Regions from separate parts of the Agarivorans sp. OAG1 genome, predicted to be linked through region 4. Evidence: predicted binding sites of a transcription regulator. Region 4 holds the regulator's gene; each other region holds the start of a gene.
The links. The regulator LexA, encoded in region 4, represses DNA repair genes until DNA is damaged. The targets are predictions, from matches to a motif close to TACTGTATNNNNATACAGTA.

Region 1 (3,331 bases), 2.1 Mb from region 4:
TTCACGATATTACTGCGCAATACAACTTTAATGCCGATGCTGGCGAGTCGGGCCCGCATGTCGCTACTGTGCGCCTTGATCTGCTCTCGGCAGAAGTTCGCAATAGTTATATCGAAGATTTTATCGCGGCTTGGCGCGAGCAAGTAGGCGAGCAAGCTTTACCTTTAGCATTGGCGTTTACTCAACCAACGATGGGTCCGGCAGGGCGGGCGATTGAAGTTCGTTTGCAGCACTCTAATCTAGATACATTAAAATCCGCTTCTGTTGAGCTACAAGCCTACTTGGGTAAGTTTCAGGGTGTGAATAGCATTTTAGATGATATGCGACCTGGCAAAGAAGAAGTGGTTATATCTCTTCGAGGTGGTGCAGAGGCATTTATGGTTAATGGCCAAATGGTCGCGGAGCAGTTGCGCGCTTCTTACCAAGGAGTCATTGCTGACGAGTTTCAAATTGGCCCAGAAAACATGCAAATAGACGTAAGGCTTAACAAACAACAGTCCGGAAGCTTACAAGCCTTAGCAAATTTTCCAATTGTGTTAGCCGATGGACAGCAAGTACCGCTATCGTCGATTGCAAACATTGAATATCAGCGCGCTTATGTACGCATTCAACGAATTAACAGTTTACGCACCGTGACAGTAATGGCAGATGTTGATACCCGAGTTGCCAATACCAACGAGGTGATGCAATTGGTACAAAAAAGCTTTTTGCCTGAGCTTCGAAAACAGTTCCCAGGCTTAAGGGTAGATTTTGAAGGTGAAGCTAAAGAAAGCGCGAAAGTAGGGGCTTCTTTAAGCAAAAGCTTCGCCATTGGCATATTTGGTGTGTTCGCAATTTTGAGTTTTCAGTTCAGAAGTTACTTAGAACCGGTAGTTGTGCTTACGGTGATTCCAATGGCCCTAATTGGGGTATTGTGGGGGCATTTTTTATTGGGACACAACCTAAGCATGCCCTCAATACTAGGGTTTATCTCCCTAGCAGGTATTGTAACCAACGATTCAATATTGCTGGTGCAGTATATCCGTTATCATTTAGATGAGGGGGACGATGTTTATCAAGCAGTAGTGAATGCAAGTAAAGAGCGTTTTCGGGCAGTGTTTTTAACCTCTTTAACTACAGCTGCAGGTTTGTTGCCCTTATTGTTAGAAACCAGCTTACAAGCTCAAGTTGTGCAACCAATTGTGGTGTCTATAGTATTTGGCATTATTGCGTCCACTATGATGGTGTTATTTATTATTCCGGCAGCCTATGCGGTATTGGCCGATTGGAACTTGGTCCATAAACACAAATCGCTGCAACATGAATAAGGCCTAATACTGAGACTAGAACCTAACAAGGCTTTATTGGTGCTAAGTAAACTTTTAACTCAAAGACTGGATATATATCCAGTCTTTGAGTTAAGCTAAGCGCTGTTAGTTTAGGAGTTTATGCAGTGATCGCTACCATTAAAGGTATCTTAGAAGAAAAAGTCCCCCCCTTTGTTTTAATTGATGTGGCTGGAGTAGGCTACGAAATTCAACTACCTATGAATTGCTTTTACCAGCTACCTGAGCTGGGCGAGTCGGTACGCTTGTTGACTCACTTCATCGTACGAGAAGATGCGCAACTGCTTTATGGCTTTCATGATAAAGCTTCACGCTCTTTGTTTAGAGAGTTGATAAAAGTAAATGGCATTGGCCCTAAAGTAGCATTAGCTATTTTATCTGGTTTAAGTTGTGAACAGTTTGTGTTTGCGGTTAAACACGAAGACCTATCGAGTCTAGTGAAAGTGCCGGGCATTGGTAAAAAAACTGCTGAGCGTTTATTGGTAGAAATGAAAGACCGCTTGAAAAACTGGAATGTAGAACTTCCAGAAACGCCAATTAGTGATAGCCTAAGTAGCCATGGCGATTTACCTTTACAAGCAAGCGTAGATCCAAGAGATGAAGCCATCGCTGCACTAGAGTCTTTGGGTTATAAAGGTAATCAAGCCGATAAGTTGGTTAAACAAGTGTGGACCAGCGGCATGAGTAGTGAAGAGCTAATTAGAGAAGCCTTAAAAGCGGCACTGTAACAAAGGTAATTTAGATGATTGAAGCTGACCGTTTGGTAGCAGCCACACCAGTAACTGAAGAAGAGAGTGTAGATCGAGCGATTAGACCCAAAAAGCTTGAAGATTACACTGGTCAAGACGCGGTTGTAGAGCAGTTAGAAATTTTTATTGAGGCTGCTCGTCGTCGTGACGATGCTTTAGATCATTTGCTCATTTTCGGCCCACCTGGCCTTGGTAAAACCACCTTAGCTAATATTGTGGCTAACGAGTTGGAGGTGAATATTAAAACTACCTCTGGCCCAGTGTTAGAAAAAGCCGGTGACTTAGCGGCGCTGTTAACTAACTTAGAGCCTGGCGACGTATTATTCATCGACGAAATTCACCGCTTAAGTGCTGTAGTTGAAGAAGTGCTATATCCAGCAATGGAAGATTATCAGCTGGACATTATGATCGGCGAAGGCCCGGCAGCGCGTTCGATTAAGTTGGACTTACCGCCTTTTACCTTGATTGGTGCAACCACTCGAGCAGGAATGCTAACCTCTCCTCTGCGTGACAGGTTTGGCATCGTACAGCGTCTAGAGTTTTACAATACTAAAGACTTATCCGATATCGTTAAGCGAAGTGCTCATTATCTCAACTTAGACTTAGATGGCGAAGGGGCTTGGGAAGTAGCTAAACGTTCTCGAGGAACGCCTCGAATTGCAAATCGCTTATTACGCCGAGTTCGTGATTATGCCGATGTGAAATTTGATGGCAAAGTCACTCAACAAGTTGCTGCACAAGCACTCGATTTGCTTAGCGTAGATAGTGCAGGCTTCGATTATATGGATACCAAGCTACTTAAAGCCATTACCGAAACTTTTGCTGGTGGCCCGGTGGGTTTAGACAACCTGGCAGCTGCAATAGGTGAAGATAAAGAAACCATAGAAGATGTACTAGAACCTTTCTTGATTCAACAAGGTTTTTTGCAACGCACTCCTCGCGGGCGCATTGCCAGTGATAAAGCCTATTTACACCTCGGTTTAGACCTTCCTAAACGATAAAAATGCTGTCGTTTAATAACGACAGCATAGCCAAAAAATGAGCTTAAAGTGTTTAATTTTAAGCCGTTATTCCAATTTTCTTTGTCAATTATCTAAATTAAGTGTTTAGAGTCTTAACCTTGGGCACTAGCCTGTGTATAGTAATTTGTAATTATATATTTGGGATAGGTGTAATGTCGGTTTTAGCTGTTCGGGTTTATTACGAAGATACCGATGCTGGCGGGGTGGTTTATCATGCCAACCATATTAAGTACTT
Region 2 (3,331 bases), 1.2 Mb from region 4:
AAATGGTCGTTTTGGCGCTTGTTTAATGGCTGAGCCAGAGTTGGTGGCTGAATGTGTTAGTAAAATGCAGCAACAAGTTAAGATTCCAGTGACGGTAAAAACACGGATTGGTATCGATGAGCAAGATAGTTACCAGTTTCTAAAAGACTTTATCGAGCCGGTGGCTGAAGCTGGCTGCGAAACCTTTATTATTCATGCGCGTAAAGCTTGGTTGTCTGGTCTTAGCCCTAAGCAGAATCGAGATATTCCTCCGTTAGATTACCCAAGAGCTTACCAAGTAAAAGCTGATTACTCGCAGTTAACCATAAGCGTAAATGGCGGAATTGCTAGCTTGGAACAAGTGCAAGAGCACCTAAAGCATCTCGATGGCGTTATGCTAGGTCGCGAGGTTTATCAAAACCCTTACTTATTAGCGGATGTGGATCAACAGATCTTTGACGATCCGAAGCCAGCATTAAGCCGCCATCAAGTGGCTGAGTTAATGCTGCCATATATTGAAAACCATTTAGCACAAGGCGGCCGTTTACAACATATTAGCCGCCACATGCTGGGGTTGTTTCAAGGTTGCGTCGGGGCGCGTGCTTGGCGTAGGCATTTAAGCGAAAATGCGCATAAGAAAGGTGCTGGCATTGAAGTGATGCAAGCCGCAAAGGACTTAGTTCCAGAGCATCAAGAAGCCTAGTTAGCTCACTTACTTGTTTAATTGAAGCCGCTTTATGCGGCCTTCTTATTATCTGGCACAGCCCTTGCTATCACTACCTGCGAAGAGTCAGCTTTTTGTCAGGAGTGCAAAACAATGGAATTTTTAGGACGTTTAATCGCCCGCTGGGGCATATTAGACATTTTTATGGCGTGGGTGCTTACCGCCAGTGGCATGTTACTGGTTATTCCCAAGCAGTGGTTACCTGAAGCAGGCTTAAACGCGCAACTGATTATGGTGTTAACTATTAGTTGTGTAACGGGCTTGGCTTATTTTCTTAGCCGCGGGTTGTTGTTGATTATGACCAGTATTACGGGAGCTGTTCAGCATCGTCGAGAATTACAACGACTCGCTTCGATGATCTCGTGTTTGGATCATTCTGAGCGTGCTATTTTACGCGAGTTTATTATTACTCGTCGCAGCGTACTAAGTCTGCCGTTAAAAGAGCCTGCCGTAGCAAACTTAATGGAAAATGGTGTGTTAAAGCCAATGAATGAGCAACATGTTCACGAGCAACGAAGCAATGTGGACATGATGATCAATTTAGCGGCACGGCCATTACTGAGTTACAAAGCCTTAGGCTTACCGGTTGGTAAGTTAAACGAAGAGCAAATTGAACATTTGAAATCAATTCGCCCTCGCTTTTTACAACCAGATTACAAAGCAAATCGTACTCACTCTGGGAAACTATTTAGGATCCGTGCCGGTGATACAGAAAGCCAAACGGCGGCGTAGTTTAACTAGTACGCTGTTTTAGATAACCCGCGTAATCGGGGACATCTACCGAAAACTCCTGATTAAAGTGACGGCTGGCTAAGATAAATTCAGCTGTCGCTTGGTTGGTAGCCATTGGTATATTCCATACCGCCGCCAAACGCAGTAGCGCTTTTACATCAGGGTCATGCGGAACCGCATCTAGCGGATCCCAGAAGAAGATCATTAGGTCTATTTTACCTTCCGCAATCATTGCGCCTAATTGTTGGTCACCACCCATTGGACCGCTTAATAAGGCCTCTACTTCAAACCCTTGCTGTGACAACAGCGTACCGGTGGTGCCGGTTCCAAATAGTTGATGTTTAATTAAATCTTCGCGATGATTCTTCGCCCAGTTAATTAACGCCGTTTTTTTATGGTCGTGGGCTACCAATGCAATACGTTTGCGAACGTTCATGGTGCGGGTGGTTGTATCCATGTTACCTCTTAAATACGATTAGTTTGAAAGCGTTTACTACAGATTATGTTACTGTTTGTATTTACTATTAGCTAGCAACAGCCAGCAGATAATCAAGGTGGGATAACAAAAACGTGTGCGGTAGCTTAATGATTGGCGGTGAATATGAAATACGACAAGCCGTAGGTGTGGATTCGTTATTTCTAGATTTTGGCGAAACCAAACAGTATCGCCCTAGTGAGTCGTTGCCAGCTTTAATCTTTGAGCAGGAAACCCTGCGTTGTAAGCCTTTTATATGGGGAGTAAAGCACCCTCGACATCCCCAGCTTGTTATTAATGCTCGAGTAGAAAGCGCTGCTAATAAAGCTATGTTTCAAAACGCCTGGATAACCCAGCGTTGTTTACTGCCAGTAAAAGCGTGGCATGAATGGCGTAATCAAGAACGTTTTGAGTTTAGTTTGGAGCATCAAAATGTATTATTGCTGGGTGGTTTGTATTTACAGGCTCCTGAGGGAAAACAGCACTTAGTTGTTCTTACTCAAGCTGCAGCGAATGCTTTGCAGCAATATCATCATCGCATGCCTTTGTTGTTTGAACTCGAGCAAGGCTTGCGCTGGTTGGGCGGGCAGCCTTGTAAATATAAGGCGGAGCAGTTTCATTATCATGTGTCGAGCAATAGTCCACAGATGGGCTTGTTTTAGTAAGTATATTTTGTCGCATCAAGTTTCTAGGAGTGATTGATGATTTACATTTTTGGTTATGGCAGTTTAATTGATGCAGATTGCAGACAGTGTACCTTTCCTGGTGAACATGCTTATGCAGCGCGGTTACATGGCTACCAACGTTATTGGAGTGGTTTGAAAAGCGCAGATGATCGTTCCGCTGTTGTCATTACCCCCGACAATAATGCCAGCGTGAATGGGGTGCTGATTCCTTTTGATGAAAGCTTCTTGCCTGAACTGGATAAACGCGAAGAAGATTACGATAGAGTGTTACTCGATGTTTCACAGCTTGATCTCTTAGATACGCTGCCAAAACCAGCGGTTAAAATATATACCTATGTGGCTAAAGAGTATTGGCATCCACAGAGCAATAGCCCTATTTTACAGTCTTATTTGGACGTGTGTTTGCGAGGGTGTTTGGCGGTAAATGAGCAATACGCTCGCGAGTTTTTGCTTTCGACCAATTATTGGGTAAGCCACTGGTTAGATGACCGTCATCAACCTATTTACCCAAGGGCCATTAATATGGATGCTCTAGCCTTAGAGCAAATTGATTCGATATTAAATGATATGGCGCATTTGGCTGATTACAATCCGGTCGCTCAGGGCTAAGAATTTAGGTATAAAAAAAGGCGCCTTAGGCGCCTTTTTTAGCTTCGATAAACGTAAATTACAGTACGTGTACAGAAGAGGTGTTAGTAGTACCAGAAGGTACTAAGGCACCAGATACCATCACTA
Region 3 (3,331 bases), 1.1 Mb from region 4:
AAACAGTATTTGTGGTGAACAAAGTACTAGATACAAACGGCTTACCGATGCGTAAGTCCCAGCGCTTCACAGATTTTGGCGTAACGGTAGTATCAGCATTAGTGACCGATATGCGCCCGAATGCCAAGTTTATTGAGCGTATGCAGCTCAAACAAAAAGCCTCAGCAGACCGAGCCATTGCTCGCGAGCAGCGAGTTCAAGAGGAAGAGCAACGACTACTCGCCATTGCTCGTGGTGAACGTGAAGTCGCAGAGCGTCAAGCTCAAGCAAAGGTTGAGCAGATTCAAAAAACCACCGAAGCGCAAACCGACAAACAGCTTGCTATCACCAATGCAGAGAAGTTAAAGGCTCAGGCAGAGATCTCTAAAGAAACGGCTGAAATCGACCTAGAAAAAGCCCGTATCGAAGCTGAAACCAAACGAACCTTGGCAGAAGCAGAAGCCTATCAAAAGCGGGTAATTCTTGAAGCGGATAACGCCTTAGCTCAGAAACTAGAAGCGGAAGTAAAGATTCAAGCGCTTTGGGCAGAAGCCTTTGCAAAACGTAACGTACCTACAAACGTTTTTGGCGCAGGTAGTCAATCAGGAACACCCTCAGGCAGCGACGCTGAAACGCGAGCGTTTATGCAAATGTTAACTTTAGATGCAGCTAAACGACTTAGTTATGACCGAGACCTTACTAAATAACCTAAGCTCGGGATAATAAACTGGTTTCTAGTGGCTATTTTTACTTATTTCGGTGTTGAAGCTGCTTGCAATAGGCTATCTATTGACGCGCAGCTTCGCCTTGAACTAAGCAAGACTATCTAGTCAGAAACATGACACTAGATTAAGTACTTGGTTGCAAAGCTATCGTCACTTCCTTATCCCGAGTTCAGGTTAAGTAGTTAACGATTCAAACGGCAAAACCAGTTGTGGTGACTGGTTTTGCTGCTCATAAGCCAAACCAATATGCAAACCAATTAGCCGCACCGCCTTTCCCTTCCCTCTAGCAAGCGCCTCTTCAAACAACTCCAATAATGCCGACTCATCAATATGCTGACACTGTTGTTCTTTGGTAGTTTGTTGAAAATCTGCAAATTTTACTTTCACCCCAAGCTTATTCATCTTGGCTTGCTTTAAGTGCTTTTCACTGCGCCGCTTAAGCTCAGGCAGCAAGGCTAACAAGCGCTCTACCAAAATAGCTTGGTTACCTTCGTCTTTAGCAAAGGTGCGCTCTACTGCCACCGATTTTCGCTTACGGTCGTTACTTACAGCGCGCTCGTCTACCCCCTGACAACGCAGCCACAACATCTCGCCAAACTTACCAAATAGCTGCTTTAACTTGTCTTTATCTGCACGGCGTACATCACCGCCGGTATACAAACCTTGATGATGCAGTTTCTCAATGCTCACCTTGCCAACACCTGAGATTTTTTCGAGCGCTAGGGTCTCGATAAACTCACTGACTTGCTGCGGTTTAATAACATATACACCATTGGGTTTATTTAAATCCGAGGCGATTTTGGCTAAAAACTTCACAGGCGCTACACCGGCAGATGCTGTTAGACCTGTTTTAGCAAAGATATCTTGGCGGATTTGTTCAGCGATAAGTGTGGCCGAGCCTCTGCAGGCCTCACTATTACTTACATCTAGGTACGCTTCATCCAAAGACAGCGGCTCTATAGCATCGGCGTATTCATGAAAAATGCCTTGTACTTGTTTACTCACTTCTTGGTAAACCTGCATGCGTGGAGGCACCAATACCAAATGTGGGCAAAGCTGCAAGGCTTTATGGGTTGGCATAGCTGAGCGAACACCGTATTCACGCGCAAGGTAGTTACAAGTAGTCAACACCCCGCGACCGCTGCGCATGCCACCTACAGCCAAAGGAACATCGGCTAGCTCTGGTTGGTCTCGCATTTCAACAGCCGCATAAAAACAGTCCATATCTACATGGATTATTTTACGTTGTATTGGCTGTAAATCTGCCACAGCTATCGCCTCAAAACTGTATATAAACACAGTATGCGATATTTTACTAAAAATTCAAAGTAACAGAGCCACTTTGCTTTAAAGCAAAGTGGCTCTGTTTGGTAAACAATTGAGTTGTGTTATTGAGTCTTTTTAAGGAATAAATTAGACAAGGTAAACTGATCGGGAATACCCGTTTGCGGAATGCCGATGTCTTTTTGATACTTAACAAATACTTCCACATCCAATGGGGTAAATACTGAGCCATCAACCGCAGTATTGTAATACCCTAAAAACTTTAAACGCTGCTTAGCTCGCTGCAAAATCTCTACATAATAATAAGAGTTTGCATCGGCCACAGAGACCTGCACTAACGGGCTCTCTTTTTCTAAGCGAATTGGAAACACCGTTTTAATTAAGCTATTTACTGCATCTAAGTACTTAATATCGGGGTTAGCTTTACAATGACGCTGCAGTAATGCCAACAACAACTCGGTAGTTTGCCAAGGCACAACATCATAGTTTGAGGGCTGAAATTGATTGTAAGAAGTCACGTAACCTTCTAACCAACCACCATAAAGTAAGTAATCAGAATTTTTCTGTTGAGCGCTTTGAGTAAAGTCACTACAGCTTTTTCTTGCGGCGCCTTTTGCAGCAAATTTACCAGAATCGTCAGCAGCCAATGCACTGCTGCTAAAAAACACCGCAATCGACCAAACAACTATCAGTATATGTTTCATGACACCCCAAAAAGATTAAAGCCTAAGTTTTCACTTAGGCTTTTAAAAACAATACTATTTATAATAAGCACTGAGTTTTTTTCGTCCAGCCCAAAATGCCATAACTAGACCAAACATAAATAACGTTGGAGACTCTGGCACACTGTTGTTATCTGGCACAAATACCGTAACGGGTAGCTGCGACACTTGGAAGCTGCCCGTTTCGACAAAAGACAAACCGGTAACAAATGCCAGCGGACTGGTAGGATCCAAGCCAAGGTCCAAGTTAATGCCGCTTAAGGTGAAGGTACTTACAGGATCAAAGTTGATACCAAACTCAAACGTTTCTCCTGCTGCTAATGCAATTTGCTGCAATACTCCTTCAAACAAAAACTCAATCACGTAACCATCTGGGTCATTCACCGAAGCTAATGAAGGTGCGGTAACTGAAGCAAACATACCATCAGTAGAGTAGACATAACCAGCCGCTACATCAGGGTCGATCCAAATCGTTTCACCACTTTGTACCTCGGGTAGGTCAAATACAAAGGCACCATTTTCATCAGTAGGGTTACTCGGATCCGGCAAAATCGGCACAAATTCAGATTCGCCTAATTCACCAAAGCTACTTAAGAAGATAGTAGTATCTAACACACTATC
Region 4 (3,331 bases):
TCCCTACTGCGCTGCGTTTTGCACGGCCACAACATCCTTGGCCTGCACTAAATCACCGGTATCATTACCCCAAGCGTTACGCTCGTAAGTAATTACGGCAGCCAGCTCTTTTAAACCTAGCTGTTTACCAAAGGCTTGCATCGCAGTGCCCGGTACACCATTCACAACTACTTCAATATGTTTGCCCACATCACCAATAGCGATTGGACTGTCTTTCAAGCCAGGGAACACACCTGGTAAGCCTTCACCGTTAACTTGGTGGCAAGCCGCACAGCTTTTGTCGTAGACTTTTTTGCCCAGCGACATCAGTTCGTCTTGCTCCATAGTCATAGCAACCAGCTCTAACTCTTGGGCTTGTTTGGCTTGATAAGCGGCTTCTTCCTCGGCTAACCAAACATCGTAATCGGCCTGCGTTTTAGCGATAACCACAATCGGCATAAAGCCGTGGTCCTTACCACATAACTCAGCACACTGGCCGCGGTAAATGCCGGGTTTATCAATGATGGTCCAAGCCTCATTAATAAAGCCGGGGTTGGCGTCTTTCTTCACTGCAAAATCAGGTACCCACCAGGAGTGGATAACATCTTCCGAAGTCATCAAAAAGCGCACTTTTTTATCGATGGGCAATACCAGCGGTCGGTCTACCTCAAGCAAGTAGTTTTTGCGTTTTTCCAGCTTGCCGTTAACTTCATCCATATCAGATGCCAGCACACTGTAGAATTCCAGTTCACGGTCAAAGTATTTGTAATGCCACTTCCACTGGGAACCTGTTACTTGAATCGTGATATCGGCATCGGAAGGATCTTCCATGGCCAGCAGGGTTTTAGTGGCAGGAATCGCCATCCCTATCAATATAATGAAAGGAACGATGGTCCAAATAATTTCTACTTTGGTACTTTCATGAAATTGAGCCGGCTTGGCCCCTTTAGATTTGCGATGATGAAAAATAGCCCAGAACATGGCGCCAAACACCAGCACCCCAATAGCACAACAAATATAAAAAATTGTCATGTGCAGGCCATAAACCTGCTCACTAATGGCGGTAACACCCGGACGTAAGTTGAATGACATTTCTTGCGCAAATACTTGCGACGAAAAGAATGTCAGCATTATTAGCTGAATCCATCGGCCCACAGCGCTCTCCTTTGCTAGTAGCCAACGACAACAACTCTCCAAACTAGGAAAGTAGCTGCAGAAAAAGGGAAATCCCCCACCCCAAAAGTAGTAGACAGCAACAGCTAAATACAAGCTACTGCTTATAAATTAACCCCTAAGTTAAAGAAATGTAAATATATTGTTGAGATTTTTATGGATAAACACAAAAGATGTGATGCTAACGACAAAAGCCCAAATCGGGCTGATTTGGGCTTAAAAAGGGCGGAACTTATTGCTATGTAAGGCTTACATCCAATCGGCAGTGCGAATAATACCTACCGCTAAGCCTTCAATTTCGATGCTTTGATACTCTAAATCAACTTCAATAGTTGAGAGCTCTTCATTTTCTGGATGCAAGTAAACCATTTTACCGTCGCGTTCAAAACGCTTAACCGTAACATCGTCTTCTAAACGTGCCACCACCACTTGCCCATTATGAACATTATTGGTTTTGTGCACCGCTAACAAGTCACCATCCATAATGCCGATGTCTTTCATACTCATTCCCTGCACCCGCAGTAAATAATCAGCATGAGGATTAAACAAGTTAGCATCTACCGCATAGTGCGACTCTACATGCTCCTGCGCCAAAATAGGCTCGCCTGCAGCCACTTGGCCGATTAAGGGTAAACCGGGTTCTAAGTCTTCGGCCACTGGCTCATTAGCGCTGGCTGGCAAATACTCTTCACTAATGCGAATACCGCGCGAAGCTCCAGGGATCATCTCAATAGCCCCTTTCTTAGCAAGTGCTCGTAGGTGCTCTTCTGCCGCATTAGCGGAACGAAAGCCTAATTCTTTAGCGATCTCTGCACGGGTTGGCGGCATACCCGTTTCGGAAATATGACGACGAATTAATTCAAATACTTCTGTTTGACGGGGTGTTAAGGGCTTCATATTCTACCTGTAAGTTTATACAGCACACTGTTAGTATATACAGCATGAGCAATGAAGCAAGGATTTATCTAAATCAGTGACTTATTGTAGTGTAGGTTTCAGTTTCATTGGAATTCTTTCCGCTACTTTGAAACTACACCCCATATTTTGAGAGACAGATTGCAATGTGATGGAAACTGAACAAAGTTACCACCTTTAGCAACTAAATCTCTACTACGCTCTTCCCCTGATAGTGATAAAATCGCCGCATTAAAATTACCGAGAAACTCTATGTTTATCCATCATGTTAACGGCATCGACTGGCTGGTGATTACAGCTTTTGAAGAACTGAAAACACTGTTTATCGAAGAAGCGGCTGCGATCCCCTCATGCTTTTCTACTGCCAGCGAGCTGAGCCTAATTGATCAAGCCAAGCGCACGCATGGATATTTGCCGACATTCAGCGGTATTATCACCGATACTGGCACTTTTCAAAGCCAATATAACGAAGAAGATTTAAACCCACAGCTTGCCTGCTTAGTGGAGGGACGCGGACGGGTGTTTATCTACCACGGCGGCTTTGTCGCTTTTGTGGATGACGAGCAAACCTTTATTACTCGATTGGACTGACAATAATTTAGGAAGTTGAAATCGACGAATTGGAACCGCTAGCTAGGAATAGGAAAAACTGGGTTAGAAAGGATTGTGAAAATGCTATTTTTCACAATGATGCATCACATTCGAACATAAGAAAAACTGTAATATCTCGGCCCAACACAAGCTCCTGAGAGACCTAAACAGTAATTAACATTAAGGTGTCTTACTCGAGAAAGCATGACTCTCACACCGTAAACAATATTAAGCACTTGGCTTAACTAGTTAGATCCTTTTCAGCGATCCGATACCCTGGATGTGCTTTGTCGATAATGCCATTAGAAATCAGCGTTTTTAGTGCACTGCCCACAGTGTTTCTAGACATATTAAGTAACGATGCCAAGGACAGTATATTGATAGGTAATACATCATCTTGGTTTAGATCACTAAGTACCTCTAGGGCTTTGTATACCTTTTTCTGAGGAGGACGCTCAGAGCTAAGATGAAACAATCGGCTTAGTGCTCGCTGCTTTTTAGCCATAGATTGATTCAGCATCTGGTTAAATTCTAGAGAGCTAGCAATAAGGTTTTGCGCTTTTTTGAAAGACAAGGTTAACACTCGGCATTCGCAAGATGTGTTGATGTCTAAGGGCGAATTGCCTCCCATAAAAAACTGAGTCTCGTTTAAAATAATTCCAGGATAAATAAT

Region 1: ruvA (Holliday junction branch migration protein RuvA) is a predicted target of LexA. The motif match lies at 1,372-1,391, and genes of this name have one in related genera.
Region 2: OAG1_RS17795 (SOS response-associated peptidase family protein) is a predicted target of LexA. The motif match lies at 1,942-1,961, and genes of this name have one in related genera.
Region 3: dinB (DNA polymerase IV) is a predicted target of LexA. The motif match lies at 1,988-2,007, and genes of this name have one in related genera.

What each region holds. Positions count from the first base shown of each region.
Region 1 is NZ_AP028990.1:2,497,590-2,500,920, reverse strand. It holds gene OAG1_RS11415 (efflux RND transporter permease subunit) at 1-1,307, shown strand, start outside; gene ruvA (Holliday junction branch migration protein RuvA) at 1,433-2,053, shown strand; gene ruvB (Holliday junction branch migration DNA helicase RuvB) at 2,068-3,075, shown strand; gene ybgC (tol-pal system-associated acyl-CoA thioesterase) at 3,249-3,331, shown strand, end outside.
Region 2 is NZ_AP028990.1:3,927,517-3,930,847, reverse strand. It holds gene dusA (tRNA dihydrouridine(20/20a) synthase DusA) at 1-682, shown strand, start outside; gene OAG1_RS17805 (super-infection exclusion protein B) at 797-1,435, shown strand; gene OAG1_RS17800 (methylglyoxal synthase) at 1,437-1,892, opposite strand; gene OAG1_RS17795 (SOS response-associated peptidase family protein) at 2,006-2,572, shown strand; gene OAG1_RS17790 (gamma-glutamylcyclotransferase family protein) at 2,612-3,205, shown strand; gene pykF (pyruvate kinase PykF) at 3,264-3,331, opposite strand, start outside.
Region 3 is NZ_AP028990.1:1,455,444-1,458,774, reverse strand. It holds gene OAG1_RS06830 (SPFH domain-containing protein) at 1-686, shown strand, start outside; gene dinB (DNA polymerase IV) at 879-1,973, opposite strand; gene OAG1_RS06820 (peptidoglycan-binding domain-containing protein) at 2,093-2,692, opposite strand; gene OAG1_RS06815 (choice-of-anchor L domain-containing protein) at 2,747-3,331, opposite strand, start outside.
Region 4 is NZ_AP028990.1:379,691-383,021, reverse strand. It holds gene coxB (cytochrome c oxidase subunit II) at 4-1,071, opposite strand; gene lexA (transcriptional repressor LexA) at 1,402-2,049, opposite strand; gene OAG1_RS01770 (cytosolic protein) at 2,320-2,658, shown strand; gene OAG1_RS01765 (Crp/Fnr family transcriptional regulator) at 2,900-3,331, opposite strand, start outside.